2 regions of the Butyricicoccus sp. AM27-36 genome follow, and region 1 is predicted to be linked to the other one. Evidence: a T-box and tRNA genes for the amino acid it is inferred to sense, from the RefSeq annotation. Region 1 holds a T-box; the other holds one or more tRNA genes.

Region 1 (7,557 bases):
TCGGTCGTCCGTCTCCGGTTACCCCGTGGGGCAAGCCGGCTATGGGTTACAAGACCCGCAAGAAGAACCACCGCACCGACAAGCAGATCGCTCGTCGTCGCAACGGCAAGTAAGAAAGGAGTTATCTTAATATGGGCAGAAGTGTTAAGAAAGGCCCTTTTGTGGCTCCTGAGCTTATCAAAAGAGTCGTTGAAATGAACGAAAAGGGCGAGAAGAAGGTCCTCAAGACCTGGTCCCGCGCTTCCACGATCTTCCCTGAGTTCGTCGGTCATACTATCGCAGTACACGACGGCCGCAAGCACGTTCCGGTATACGTTACCGAGGACATGGTTGGTCACAAGCTGGGCGAGTTTGCTCCCACCCGTACCTACAAGGGTCACGCGGGCAGCAAGACCTCCAATAACGGCAAGTAAGGAGGAGTTAAAGTAACATGGAAGCAAGAGCTATTGTACGCAACGTACGCATGACCCCGCGAAAGATCAAGCTGATCTGCGATCTGATCCGCGGCAAGGATGCGGGCGAAGCTATGGCCATCATCATGAATACCCCCAAGGCAGCATGCGAGCCGATGGAGAAGCTCCTCAAGAGCGCAGTTGCCAATGCCGAGAACAATCACGGCATGAACACCGACAAGCTTTACGTTAAGGAAGTTCACGTCGGTCCCGGTCCGATCATGAAGCGCGTTATGCCGCGTGCACAGGGCCGTGCATTCAGAATCCTCAAGAGAACCTCGCACATCACGCTGGTTCTTGGCGAGAAAGAATAAGGGAGGGTAATCAATGGGCCAGAAAGTAAATCCGAACGGTCTCCGTGTCGGCGTTATCAAGAATTGGGATTCCCGTTGGTTCGCTAAGGACAATGTGTTCGGCGACCTCCTCGTGGAAGACTACGAGATCCGTAAGGATCTGAAGAAGCGTCTGTACGACGCAGGCGTTCCGGCGATCGAGATCGAGCGCAAGAACGACGAAATCAAGATCATGATCCAGTGCGCACGTCCCGGCATGGTTGTCGGCCGCGGCGGCGAGGACATCAAGAAGCTCGAAGAAGAGCTGACCAAGAAGTACGGCAAGAAGGTTCGCTGCTCCATCATCGAGATCAAGAACCCGGACACCAACGCTACCCTGGTTGCTGAGAACATTGCAGCTCAGCTCGAGAAGCGCATCGGTTTCCGCCGTGCAATGAAGCAGTCCATGGGCCGTGCAATGCGCATGGGCGCCAAGGGCATCAAGGTTTCCTGCGGCGGCCGTCTGGGCGGCGCGGAAATCGCACGCACCGAGCATTACCACGAGGGCACCATTCCGCTGCAGACCCTGCGTGCGGACATCGACTATGGTTTTGCTGAAGCTGCGACCACCTACGGCCGCATCGGTGTTAAGGTATGGATCTACAAGGGTGAGGTTCTCCACGGCGGTCCGCGTCTGGGTCGCTCCATTGAAGCTCCGAAGCCGGCATTCGAGCGCCGCGATCGTCGCGGTGACCGTCGCGGCCGTCGTGACTTCAACCGTGGCGAGCGTCGTGCTCCCCGTCAGGAAGGAGGCAACCGTTAATGCTGCTCCCTAAGAGAGTTAAGTATCGTCGCGTTCATCGCGGCCGTATGACCGGCAAGGCTACCCGCGGTAACTTCGTATCGAACGGTGAGTTCGGTATCCAGGCTACCGAGCCGTGCTGGATCACCTCGAATCAGATCGAGGCAGCCCGTATCGCTATGACCCGTTACACCAAGCGTGGCGGTCAGGTATGGATCAAGATTTTCCCCGACAAGCCGGTTACCAAGCATCCGGCTGGTGCTCGAATGGGTTCCGGTAAGGGCGCACCCGAGTACTGGGTTGCAGTAGTTAAGCCGGGCCGTGTACTGTTTGAGATCGCAGGCGTTTCCGAGGAAGTTGCTCGTGAGGCACTGCGTCTGGCAAGCCACAAGCTGCCCTGCAAGACCAAGTTCGTTGCCCGTGAGAAGAATGGCGGTGAAGCATGATGAAGGCATCTGAGATCAGAGAACTGACGGCTGAGGAGCTGTCTGCAAAGCTCGGTGAGCTGAAGAAGGACCTCTTCAACCTCCGTCTGCAGCTCGCTACCAATCAGCTCGACAACACCAACAAGATCAATGAAGTCAAGCACGACATTGCTCGTATCAATACCGTTATCCGCGAGAAGCAGATCGCGGAGAAGGCATAAGGGAGGGAAACGAATATTATGAGCGAAAGAGCATTACGCAAAACGCGAGTAGGCAAGGTCGTTTCCGATAAGATGGATAAGACCATTGTCGTAGCAATTGAGGATCGTGTAGCACATCCTCTGTACAAGAAGGTTATTCCGCACACCTATAAGCTGAAGGCACATGACGAGAACAACGAGTGTGGCATCGGTGATAAGGTTAAGGTGATGGAGACCCGTCCGCTGTCCAAGGACAAGCGCTGGCGCCTGGTCGAGATCATCGAGAAGGCAAAGTAAGGAGGAGAGCACATGGTTCAGCAGGAAAGCTTTCTGCGTGCAGCTGACAACAGCGGCGCAAAGGAACTGAAGGTAATCCGTGTTCTCGGCGGCTCCGCACGCAAGTACGGCAACATCGGTGACGTAGTTGTTTGCTCGGTGCGCAAGTGCACCCCGGGCGGCGGCGTAAAGAAGGGCGATGTCGTTAAGGCAGTTATCGTCCGCACCGTTAAGGGCCTGCGCCGCGCTGACGGCAGCTATATCCGCTTTGACGAGAACGCTGGCGTTATCATTCGTGATGACAAAAACCCCCGCGGCACCCGTATCTTTGGGCCTGTCGCTCGTGAGCTGCGTGACAAGGATTACATGAAGATCCTGTCGCTTGCTCCGGAAGTACTGTAAGGAGGTCGCCAACAAATGAACAATTTGCACGTTAAGACGGGCGACACCGCAGTCGTTCTTTCCGGCAAGGAAAAGGGCAAGCGCGGCAAGATCCTGTCCGTAAACCCGAAGAAGGGTATGGTAGTAATCGAAGGTGTGAACATGATCAAGTGCCACACCAAGCCCCGCCGTCAGGGTGAAACCGGCGGCATCATCGAGCGCGAGGGTGCGCTGCGTGCCTGCAAGGTAATGCGCGTATGCCCGAAGTGCGACAAGCCGACTCGTGTAGCGCACAAGTTCACCGAGAACGGCACTAAGCTGACGGTGTGCAAGCACTGCGGCGAAACGCTTTAAGAAGAGGAGGTTGCAATAAATGGTTCCGAATATGAAAGCAAAGTATACTGCGGAAGTTGCGCCTGCTCTGATGAAGAAGTTTCAGTACGAGAGCGCAATGCAGATCCCGAAGCTCGACAAGATCGTAATCAACGTCGGCTGCGGTAAGGAAGCAAACGGTAACTCCAAGGTTATCGAGGCTATTGTCCGTGATATCACCCTGATCTCCGGCCAGAAGCCGATCATCACCCACGCTAAGAAGTCCATCGCAAACTTCAAGCTGCGTGACGGCATGCCGGTAGGCGTTAAGGTAACCCTGCGCCGTGACCGCATGTGGGAGTTCCTGGATCGTCTGTTCAACGTAGCTCTGCCGCGTGTACGCGACTTCCGCGGCATCAACGGCAACGCATTTGACGGCCGTGGCAACTACGCTCTGGGTCTGAACGAGCAGCTGATCTTCCCGGAAATTTCCTACGATCAGATCGACAAGATCCGCGGCATGAACATCGTTATCTGCACCACTGCAAATACCGATGAAGAAGCAAAGGAGCTGCTTACTCTGATGGGCGCTCCGTTTGAGAAGTAAGGAGGAGAAGTTAAATGGCTAAGAAGTCGATGGTTCTCAAGCAGCAGGCTAAGCCGAAGTTCTCCAGCCGAGCTTACAACCGCTGCAAGATCTGCGGCCGTCCGCACGCTTACCTGCGTGATTTCGGTATCTGCCGTATCTGCTTCCGCGAGCTGGCTTACAAGGGCCAGATTCCGGGTGTCCGCAAGGCATCCTGGTAAGGAAGAGCGATTTCAAAAAGGAACCCGTAAGGGTTCCTTTTTTTATGCTTTAACGGTGGGCAGAGACCATTTCTGCACCGACTTATCGGGGCACGCGAACTGCGTAAGCGGGTTCGCCCCTAACGGGCGGCAGCCTTTTTCAGCACCGGCTGAGCGGGGTACGCGAACTGCCGCAGGCGTGTTCGCCCTTTCCGGGCGGAGAGTTTTTCGCTGCACCTCAGCGGGGAGTGCGCTGACGCCGCGCGGGCGCACAAGAGGGTAGACACCTGCGGTTTCCACCCTCTTGTGAATCTCCCCTTTCCCTTGGAGAGTCTGGCGCAGATTTCCTATATGTGACCGCTGCGAAAAAAGGAACGATAGAGGATTTTTCCTACCGTAGGGGAGCACAGTGTGCTCCCATTTCTCTACCTATTCGCAGTGCCAGACAGTTTACTGCTACACAGGCGGTTTACTCTACGCAGGCGCGACACAAGATGAATTGCCCGAAGGGCAAGAGAGGGTTCCCTGGGGGATGACAGTGTCGCGCAACGCTTTTGTGTGTTGTTACGGACGGCACCTGCGGGTTTAATAATTGGTACAATCTATCTCGTAGGGTGCGCCGACCTCGGCGCACCGACAAACAAGGGAAAACATCACGTTAAATCTTCATTTTAACGAAAAAATCCGGTTTTCCTCTTGCATTTTCCTGCAAAATGTGTTTTAATAATTCTGTTATGAATATTCCAATGCGATGAGCAGGAAAAGTAACGCTGTGTTCCTCTTTCTCAGAGAGAACGGTCCCATGGCTGCAAGCCGTTTATCGAGGTATGGCGCGAAGTTCCCCTGTGAGCACCGGTGTTGAATAGATGCAGTAGGCGCCGGCGAAGTAACGCTCCGTTACCGGCGTTCAATGAGTGCCCGATTTTTTTCGGGAATCAGGGTGGTACCACGGAAGTTTTACGCCTTTCGTCCCTATTTTACGGGGACGGAAGGCGTTTTTTATTACCACTGTAATGGATGATACCCGTAGGGCGCGACGACTCGGCGCGCCGCATCGAACGGCAGCTGATGATTTCAGACGGCGTGCCGAGGTCGTCACGCCCTACGAACTATCCGCCTTCACTCTATCACAAAATCACATTCCAAAGGAGAATTGGTATGAAAGAAAAGCTGCAAGGCATTTTGCAGACCGCGAAGGAGCAGCTCGCTGCCGCGAAGGATTCGCGCGCGCTGGACGAGGCCCGCGTTAAGTTCCTCGGCAAAAAGGGTGAGCTGACCGCGCTGCTCAAGGGCATGAAGGACGTTGCTGCAGAGGAGCGTCCGGTTGTTGGTCAGCTGATCAACGACGTTCGTGCGGAGATCGAAACCATCATTGACAAGCAGAAGAAGCTGATCGAGCAGGCTGCGCTCGAGAAGAAGCTGGAGGCTGAGACCATCGACGTTACCCTGCCGGGTGAGGATGTTGTCATCGGCAAAAAGCATCCGCTGAACATCGTGCTCGATGAGTTCAAGGAGATTTTCCTCGGTCTGGGCTTCTCGATCGCTGAGGGTCCGGAGGTTGAGCTGGATCACTACAACTTTGAGGCGCTGAACATTCCGAAGGATCATCCGGCACGCGACACGCAGGATACCTTCTATATTTCGGATAACGTTGTGCTCCGCACGCAGACCTCTCCGATGCAGGTCCGCACGATGGAAAAGCGCAAGCCGCCGATCCGCATTATTGCGCCGGGCCGTGTTTACCGTTCGGACGCCGTTGACGCAACCCACTCTCCGCTGTTCCATCAGATCGAGGGTCTGGTTGTCGATAAGGGCATCCGCATGAGCGACCTGAAGGGCATCCTCGAACTGTTTGCAAAGAAGCTGTACGGCGAGGACACGGTTGTTCGTTTCCGTCCGCATCACTTCCCGTTCACCGAGCCGTCTGCGGAGATGGATATCCAGTGCTACCGCTGCCACGGCGAAGGCTGCCCGCTCTGCAAGGGCGAGGGCTGGATCGAGATCCTCGGCTGCGGCATGGTTCACCCCAAGGTGCTTGAGATGAGCGGCATCGACCCGAATGAATACTCCGGCTACGCCTTCGGCATCGGTCTGGAGCGTATGGTTATGGGCCGTTTCAAGATCGACGATATCCGTCTGTTCTATGAGAACGACGTTCGATTCCTGCACCAGTTCTAAACCTGCACCCGTAGGGCGGGATGACCTCATCCCGCCGCACTCTCCCGCATGTTACAAGCGATACGTATTATCGTAGGGCGCGACGACCCCGGCGCGCCGCTCGTAAGTATATGCAGGCGGCAAATACGGCGCGCCGAGTCGTCGCGCCCTACGGACAACAATAACACCAAAAGGAGTGTTCCTATCAATGAAACTGCCATTATCCTGGCTTTCGGATTATACCGATATGACCGGCATCACCCCGAAGGAGTATGATGCCAAGCTGACTATGTCCGGCTCCAAGGTCGAGGAGGTTTACTACCTCGGCGCGGAGATCGACAACGTTGTTACCGGCAAGATCCTCGAGGTTGTCGATCACCCGGATTCCGACCATCTGAAGATTTGCCAGCTCGATGTCGGCAAGGAGGAGCCGGTGCAGATCGTCACCGGCGCACCCAATGTAACGCCTGCGTCCGTTGGCGAGATCTGCCCGGTCTGCCTGCACAAGTCCACCCTGCCGGGCGGCGTGAAGATCACCAAGGGCAAGCTGCGCGGCGTGCCGTCCAACGGCATGATGTGCTCGTTCCAGGAGCTGGGTCTGTCCCACGGCTGCGTACCGTATGCGTGCGAGAACGGCATCCTGTTCCTGCCGGCCGGCACCCCGGTTGGCGAGGACATCAAGAAGGTGCTCGGTCTGGACGACTGGGTTTCCGATTTTGAGATTACGTCCAACCGCCCGGACTGCCTGAGCGTGATCGGTCTGGCCCGCGAGACTGCGGCTACCTTCGACCGTCCGTTCAGCGTCAAGACCCCGGAGGTAAAGGGCGTGGGCGGCGATATCAACGAGTATATGTCGGTTGAGGTTAAGGATACCGACCTGTGCCCGCGCTACATCGCCCGCATTGTCAAGAATATCAAGATCGAGCCGTCTCCGGCGTGGATGCGCGAGCGTCTGCATGCCTGCGGCGTTCGTCCGATCAACAACATCGTTGATATCACCAACTATGTTATGCTCGAGTACGGCCAGCCGATGCATGCGTTCGACTACAAGTGCCTGTCCGACGGCCGCATTGTTGTCCGCCGTGCCCGCAACGGTGAGTCCATCCAGACTCTGGACGGCGTAGATCACGACCTGAGCGACAAGATGCTCGCCATCTGCGACAACGACAAGCCGGTTGCTGTTGCAGGCGTTATGGGCGGCGCAAACTCCGAGATTATGGACGACACCAAGACCGTCGTTTTCGAGTCCGCAAACTTCCACGGCGCTACCGTTCGTATCACCGCAAAGGCGCTCGGCATGCGTACCGAGGCCTCCGGTCGCTTTGAGAAGGGCCTTGACCCGCGCATGACCCTCGATGCGGTCAACCGTGCGTGCGAGCTGGTGGAGCAGTTGGGCGCAGGCGAGGTCATCGACGGCATTATCGACGTTGACAACTCCGACCCGAACCACAAGCGTCTGCCGTTTGAGCCGGACAAGATGAACGCGCTGCTCGG
Region 2 (7,557 bases), on a different contig from region 1:
CGTTATCGTGTCCCGCGCGATCCCGGAGATTGACGGCTTCAAGCCGTCCCACCGCAAGCTGCTGTACACCATGTACAAGATGGGCCTGCTGAACGGCAACCGCACCAAATCCGCCAACATCGTGGGTCAGACCATGAAGCTGAACCCGCACGGTGACGCAGCGATTTACGAGACCATGGTGCGCCTGACACGCGGCAACGAGGCGCTTCTCATGCCGTTTGTGGACAGCAAGGGCAACTTCGGCAAGGTGTACTCGCGTGATATGGCATACGCCGCGCCGCGTTATACCGAGGCCAAGCTGGATGCGTTCTGTGCCGAGCTGTTCCGCGATATCGACACCGACGCAGTGGATTTTGTGGATAACTATGACGGCGAGATGAAGGAGCCGACGCTGCTGCCGACGACCTACCCGAACATTCTCGTGTCCGCGAATACCGGCATTGCGGTCGGCATGGCATCCAATTTCTGCGGCTTTAATCTCGCGGAAGTCTGCCGCACGACCATCGAGCTTATCAAAAATCCCGAGCACGACATCCTTTCCACGCTGCCCGCGCCGGATTTTACCACCGGCGGCGACCTCATCTACGATGAGGCGGAAATGCGTGCCATCTACCGCACCGGACGCGGCTCGTTCAAGGTACGCGCAAAATGGGCGTACAACAAGAAGGACAACCTGATCGAGATCACGGAGATTCCGTACACGACCACCATTGAGGCTATCATCGACAAGATCGCCGAGCTGGTCAAGAACGGCAAGGTGCGCGAGATTGCCGATGTGCGCGACGAGACCGACCTTTCCGGTCTGAAGATCGCCATCGATCTCAAGCGCGGCACCGACCCGGAAAAGCTGATGGCCAAGCTGATGAAGATGACTACTCTGCAGGACAGCTTCTCCTGCAATTTCAACGTGCTGATTGCAGGCATGCCGCGCGTGCTCGGCGTAGCCGAGCTGCTCGATGAGTGGACGGCGTGGCGCACCGAATGCGTTCGCCGCCGCGTGTTCTTCGACCTCAACAAGAAGAAGGACAAGCTGCATCTGCTGCTCGGTCTGCGAAAAATCCTGCTCGATATCGACAAGGCGATTAAAATCATCCGCGAGACCGAAGAGGACGCAAATGTTATCCCGAACCTGATGGAAGGCTTCGGCATCGACAAAATCCAGGCCGAATTTATTGCGGATATCCGTCTGCGCAACATCAACAAGGAGTATATCCTGAAGCGCACGCAGGAGACCGAAGCACTCGAAAACGAGATTAAAAAGCTGGAGGAAATCGTTAAATCCAAGGCGAAGATCCGCAATATCATCATCAAAGAGCTGGAGCAGATCATCAAGAAGTACCCCTCCGAGCGCTGCACGCGCATCATCACCGCGGACAACGTGCAGCAGTTCGACGAGGAGGATCACATCGAGGATTATCCGGTGCTGCTGTTCCTCACCCGCGAGGGCTACTTCAAGAAGATTACGCCGCAGTCGTGGCGCATGTCGCAGGACCATAAGCTTAAAGAGGGCGATGAGGTGTTCTGGACGGCTGAGGCGACCAACAAGAACGAAATTATCTTTTTCACCAATATGCAGCAGGCGTACAAGGCGCACCTGTACGATTTTGAGGACAGCAAGGCGTCTGTGCTCGGTGATTACCTTGCGTCTAAGCTCGAGATGGACGAGGGCGAAATGCCGGTTTACGCGGTTCTGCCGGGAGATTACAAGGGCAGTATGGTCGTTGTGTTCAAAAACGGCAAGGCAGCCCGGTTTTCTATGGAATCCTTCGAGACCAAGACCAACCGACGCCGCCTGACCGGCGCGTACTCGGATAAGGCGCCGGCTGTGGCGTTCTTCCACCCAATCGAGGAGGAGAGCGAGGTCACCATGTTCTCGACTGCCAACCGTGCGCTCACGTTCCGCGCGAGCATGCTCGATGTCAAAACAACCCGTTCCACGCAGGGCGTGCAGACCATGGTGCTGCGCGGCAAGCATACCATTACGCGGGCGTGCCGCACCGAGGACGCCGCGCTCAGCGATAACGCGCGTTACCGCTGCCGCAGTATTCCGTCCATCGGCGCATTGCTTACCGATGAGGATCTGCCGGATAAGCAGCTCAAATTGCTTTAATGCGAAACGCAGAGGGTTTCCTCTGCGTTTTTTCCTTGCACCGATTCTGCGGGGGACACGAACCGCGCAAGCGTGTTCGTCCTGACGGGGCGGCTCTTTTTCTGCACCGGCTGAGCGGGGTGCGCGAACTGCGTAAGCGTGTTCGTCCTTTCCGGGCGGGGAGTTTTTCGCTGAGATTCAGCGGGGAGTTGCGCTCTGCGGAGCGCGGGGATTCGCCGCGCCCCGCGGCGGGGCAAGAGGGTAGACACCAAGGTTTCTACCCTCTTAACTCCCACTTCCTTTGGGGAGAGTCTGGCGCAGATTGCCGATATGTGACCGCTTCGAAATAGGGGACGGCAGAGGATTTTTTCTACCGTATGGGAGCACAGTGTGCTCCCATGACGAAACCTATACGCAGTGCCGGATACCGTTCTGCTACACATGTGGTTTCATCTAAGCAGGCGCGGCATGACAGTGCCGCGCAACCCTTTGGCACGTTATACCGGAAGGCACCTGCGAATTTAGGTGTTTGGCACAATTTATCCTCGTAGGTGCTGTCTATCATAACGCGCTAACGAATTGCGCGGCACTGTTATGCCGCGCCTGCTTAGATGAAATCACATGTGTAGCAGTAATGTATCTGACCCTGCGAACAGGTTGCGAAAGATACGGAAGAAAAAATCCTCTGCCGTACCCCCTTTTCGCAGCGGTCGCATATAGGAAATCTGCGCCAGATTAGGAAGCAAGGGAAAGGCAGGAGTTCAAAGAGGAAGGAAAACCGCAGGTTGTCCTTCCTTTTTGCCCCTGCCGCGGGGCGCGGCACGTTCCCGCCGTCCGCAGACGGCGAATCCCCACGCTGAGGTTCAGCGGAAAACTCCCCGCCCGTTAGGGGCGAACTCGCTAACGCAGTTCGTGTGCCCCGGTCAGCCGGTGCTGAAAAAACTGCCGCCCGGACAGGGTGAATCGCCTGCGCGGTTCAGGTGCCCCAATCGCCCGGTGCAGCGAAAAAAGAGTGCCGCACACGGACACCTGTCCACCTGTGAAAACCAAATATTTTTACGCTTTACACTATAAAAGCGATGTGCTATAATACAGGGTATAAGAGCGAAAAAACGAATGTAGGGAGGGATAGATCATGAATCGAAAGTTGAAGGACGAGGATATGGACATTCTGTTCCGCGGTATTCTCAAGCTGCAGACGGTCGAGGATTGCTACGACTTTTTTGAAGATCTGTGCACGATCGCCGAACTGCGTGCCATGGTGCAGCGCTTTCAGGTGGCGCGCATGCTGGACGAGGGACGCATTTACAGCGATATCGTGCAGGAGACCGGCGCGTCCACCGCGACGATCAGCCGCGTGAACAAGTGCCTTGTGTATGGCTCGGACGGCTACCGCAAGATGCTCGACCGGCTCAAGGAGGACGAAACAGCAGAGGAGAGCCATGAATAGTTACGAGACTCTGTCGGAATACTATGACCGCTTCACGGATGACGTGGGCTACGAGGAATGGGCTGACTTTTTCGAGCGCCTGTTTGAGCGGGAAGGCGTAAAGCCGTCGCTGGTGCTCGATCTGGCGTGCGGAACCGGCAGTCTGACGCGCATTCTGGCGCAGCGCGGCTATGATATGATCGGCGCGGACGCATCGCCGGAAATGCTCATGCAGGCGCTGCAGAACACGCTGGACTGTGAGCCGCGTCCGCTGCTGCTCAATCAGCGCATGGAAGAACTGGACCTGTACGGCGCGGTAGACGCGTGCCTGTGCTGTCTGGACAGCGTAAACTACGTCACTGAGCCGGAAGCACTGCAGACCGCCTTCGAGCGCGTACACACGTTCCTCAATCCGGACGGCCTGTTCGTATTCGACATCAACACACCGGAAAAATTCGCCCGCATTGATGGCGAAAGCTATGTCCGCGAGGACGACGGCGTATTCTGCGTATGGCAGGCGGCGGTCGAGGACGGCCTGTGCGCCTACCAGTTCGATATTTTCGAGCAGGAGGACGATGTGTGGCACCGTGCGCAGGAAACGCACGAGGAGCGCATCTACGAGCCTGCACAGCTGACCGCCATGCTGGAGCAGGCCGGTTTTACCGAGATCAAAACCTATGGCGATCAGTCCTTTGCGCCCGTACAGGGCGGCGAGGACCGCATTTACTTTACAGCACGAAAGAGAGATTAACTTATGAGCGATACGTTACTTCGCGCGATCGCCCGTGACGCGGGCATCCAGATTTGTGCAGCCAGCACGACCGAGCTGGTCGAGCGCGCACACGAAATCCACAGCACCACGCCGCTGGCTACCGCAGCCCTCGGACGGACGCTGACCGCGACTGCCATCATGGGCAGCCAGCTCAAGGTAGAGGACGGCTCCGTGACCGTGCAGATCAAGGGCAACGGCCCGCTCGGCGCGATCGTCTGCGTCGGTGATTCGGACGGCTATGTGCGCGGCTATCTGCAGGACCCGGCTGTCGATCTGCCGCTGCGTGCGGACGGCAAGCTGAATGTAGGCGGCGGTGTCGGCCGCGGCTATCTGATGGTGATTAAGGACATTGGCATGAAGGACCCGATCACGGGCACGGTTGCGCTCGTCAACGGCGAGATTGCCGAGGATCTGACCCGCTATTTCGCGGAGAGCGAGCAGATCCCGTCTGCGTGCGCGCTCGGCGTGCTCGTGGATACCGACTGCTCGGTCAAATGTGCCGGCGGCTGGCTCGTGCAGCTTATGCCGGGCGTGAAGGATTCCGACATTGACAAGCTGGAGGCCAATCTGGCGAAGCTGGAGAGCATGACTGCTATGCTCGATAAGGGCATGAGCCTCGAGGACATCATCCGCGCGGTGCTCGATGGCTTTGAGGTAGATTTTCTGCAGACCAGTGAAATCGGCTACCGCTGTGCGTGCAGCCGTGAAAAAGTAGAGCGCGCGCTCATCAGCATGGGAAAAACCGAACTTTGCAAGATGGCGGAAGAACAGGAAAGTAGTGAGGTAACCTGCCAGTTTTGTGATAAAATCTATCGTTTCAGCCGCGCAGAGTTGCAGGAACTTTTAACACACGCAACGAAATAAAAAGAAAATAAAAAAACTTTGAAAAAAGTGTTGACATTTGGGCACAGGTTCTGTATAATAAACATCGTCGCTGAGAGATACGAACGAAAACGAAACAGCGACGACGGCCTGGCCCGGTAGCTCAGTTGGTTAGAGCGCTAGCCTGTCACGCTAGAGGCCGTGGGTTCAAGTCCCATCCGGGTCGCCATTCTTCAATCGGAAACGATTGAAGAAATATGCCTCTGTAGCTCAGTCGGTAGAGCAGGGGACTGAAAATCCCCGTGTCGGTGGTTCGATTCCGCCCGGAGGCACCATTTTTTCAATGAGTGCCGTAGCACTCATTGAAAAAATAATACCTCCAAGCCAAGGAATCGAAAGCTGGCTCTTGGAAATATGCCGGTGGCATATTTCAACCAGCGTGGCTTTTGCCGCAGCAAAAGCGATTCCGCCCGTGAGCGTTAAACCCGAAGCGTCCGGTAACTAATCGGCACTGACAAAAATCGCGTTAGCGCGAAAAACTAAATATGCGGCTGTAGCTCATCTGGTAGAGCGCCACCTTGCCAAGGTGGAGGTAGCGAGTTCGAGCCTCGTCAGCCGCTCCACATGGTACCATAGCCAAGCGGTAAGGCGTGGGACTGCAACTCCCTGATCCCCAGTTCGATTCTGGGTGGTACCTCCAAAAGACTGATGTGAAAACATCAGTCTTTTTGTTTTGCACAAAATCACACGAATTTGCACAAATTCAGGTAAAGGTTGACAAATACTGTAGACTGTGTTATATTTCACCTATGGATGCACTACGGCGTCCATGCAATAAAAGGAGGAATTTAATATGACACTCAGAAAGCGACTGATCGCGCTGAGCATGGCGGCAGCCTGCGCAGCAACAGCCTTTGCCGGTGCAGCGTTCACCGACCAGAGCAGCATTAAGGTGGACAGCAAGGTGCTGGACACCCTGACCGAGAAGAACGTCATCAAGGGCTACGAGGACGGTTCGTTCAAGCCGGATAAGACGGTTTCCCGCGCGGAAATGGCAAAGATGATGTTTGTACTGCGTACCGGCTCGGATGATGCATCTTACTACGCAAAGGATATGACCGACACGTTTGCGGATACGGCTGGTACCTGGTCGAACGGCTACGTTAAGTATTGTCAGGCTTATGGTATCGTTTCCGGCAAGTCGAGTACGGTTTTTGCGCCGAATGCGTCTGTAACAACTGCTGAAGCCGCGAAAATGCTGCTGGTATACAGCGGTCACGATGTACAGAAGGATGGTCTGACCGGTGCACAGTGGAAGGAAAATGCCTTGAAGCTGGCAGATAAAGACGGTCTTCTGGTCTCTGTAAATACAAAGCCGGATGATGCACTCCCGCGTCAGTATGCCGCGCAGATGATTTACAACGCAATCAGCAAATAAACACGCGGCAAAGAAAAGTCCCTCACCCGAGGGACTTTTTTTCATCTTCATAAAATCTAAAGAAATTCCCTGCGGAAAACAACAGAAACCTGTGGTAAGATAGAAGTAACGAAAGGGGGAAGGGAAAATGGAAAAGCTGACTGTTCTGGTGGTGGACGACGACCGCGAGATCGTGGAAAGCATTGCGATATTCCTGCAGGCGGACGGCTATCTGGTGCGCAAGGCGTACAACGGTCTGGAGGCGCTCGACATCGTAATGACCGAGAACGTACACCTTATCATCCTTGACATTATGATGCCCGAGCTGGACGGAATCAAAACCTTATTAAAGGTAAGGGAAAGCAAAAATCTGCCGATCATTCTGCTGTCGGCCAAGAGCGAGGACGCGGATAAAATCCTCGGACTGACCGCGGGTGCGGATGATTACATTACAAAGCCGTTTAACCCGTCCGAGCTGGTTGCGCGCGTGAAAAGCCAGCTGCGCCGCTATACCCAGCTGGGCGCGATGCAGATAAAGGAAACGCAGATCGCCATCCGCGGACTGGTGCTCGACACCGAGAGCAAAAGCGTGACGGTAGACGGCGAAGCCGTTCGTCTCACACCGCTCGAATACAAAATACTTGAGCTGCTGTGCCGTCACCCGGGAAGGGTGTTCTCCACGGAGGAGATTTACCGGCAGGTGTGGAATGACGATATCGTCAGCGACAACGCCATCGCCGTCCATGTGCGGCACATCCGCGAAAAGATAGAGATCAACCCGAAGGAGCCGCGCTACCTCAAGGTGGTATGGGGTGTCGGCTACAAAATCGAAAGGAGCGAGTGAGTATGAATATCAAGGGGATCTTACGCAGTACGGTAGTAAAGCTTATCGCGTTTGCAGGCATTGTGGGGTGCTTTGCAGGTGCACTGTTTCTCGTTGAGAACACGATAACAGATTTTGCCGCGAACGGCCTTGACCAAATGGTCTATCGCTTTGAGGGCGATTTTGCCGACTCGTCCTATATGCA

The links. The T-box of region 1 lies ahead of pheS (phenylalanine--tRNA ligase subunit alpha). A T-box ahead of a tRNA ligase gene usually reads a tRNA of that ligase, here a tRNA-Phe.
Region 2: it has a tRNA-Phe gene. The T-box ahead of pheS (phenylalanine--tRNA ligase subunit alpha) is inferred to sense a tRNA for this amino acid. The anticodon was not compared.

The regions. Positions count from the first base shown of each region.
Region 1 covers NZ_QUJR01000004.1:137,465-145,021, reverse strand. The annotation lists gene rplB (50S ribosomal protein L2) at 1-113, shown strand, start outside; gene rpsS (30S ribosomal protein S19) at 132-413, shown strand; gene rplV (50S ribosomal protein L22) at 431-766, shown strand; gene rpsC (30S ribosomal protein S3) at 780-1,547, shown strand; gene rplP (50S ribosomal protein L16) at 1,547-1,972, shown strand; gene rpmC (50S ribosomal protein L29) at 1,972-2,172, shown strand; gene rpsQ (30S ribosomal protein S17) at 2,191-2,448, shown strand; gene rplN (50S ribosomal protein L14) at 2,461-2,829, shown strand; gene rplX (50S ribosomal protein L24) at 2,845-3,162, shown strand; gene rplE (50S ribosomal protein L5) at 3,182-3,727, shown strand; gene DW724_RS07195 (type Z 30S ribosomal protein S14) at 3,742-3,927, shown strand; T-box leader at 4,649-4,883, shown strand; gene pheS (phenylalanine--tRNA ligase subunit alpha) at 5,065-6,084, shown strand; gene pheT (phenylalanine--tRNA ligase subunit beta) at 6,272-7,557, shown strand, end outside.
Region 2 covers NZ_QUJR01000001.1:262,063-269,619, forward strand. The annotation lists gene DW724_RS01200 (DNA gyrase/topoisomerase IV subunit A) at 1-2,110, shown strand, start outside; gene DW724_RS01205 (YerC/YecD family TrpR-related protein) at 3,225-3,539, shown strand; gene DW724_RS01210 (class I SAM-dependent DNA methyltransferase) at 3,532-4,269, shown strand; gene hslO (Hsp33 family molecular chaperone HslO) at 4,273-5,154, shown strand; tRNA gene DW724_RS01220 (tRNA-Asp) at 5,265-5,341, shown strand; tRNA gene DW724_RS01225 (tRNA-Phe) at 5,372-5,447, shown strand; tRNA gene DW724_RS01230 (tRNA-Gly) at 5,660-5,735, shown strand; tRNA gene DW724_RS01235 (tRNA-Cys) at 5,739-5,812, shown strand; gene DW724_RS01240 (S-layer homology domain-containing protein) at 5,966-6,550, shown strand; gene DW724_RS01245 (response regulator transcription factor) at 6,687-7,373, shown strand; gene DW724_RS01250 (sensor histidine kinase) at 7,376-7,557, shown strand, end outside.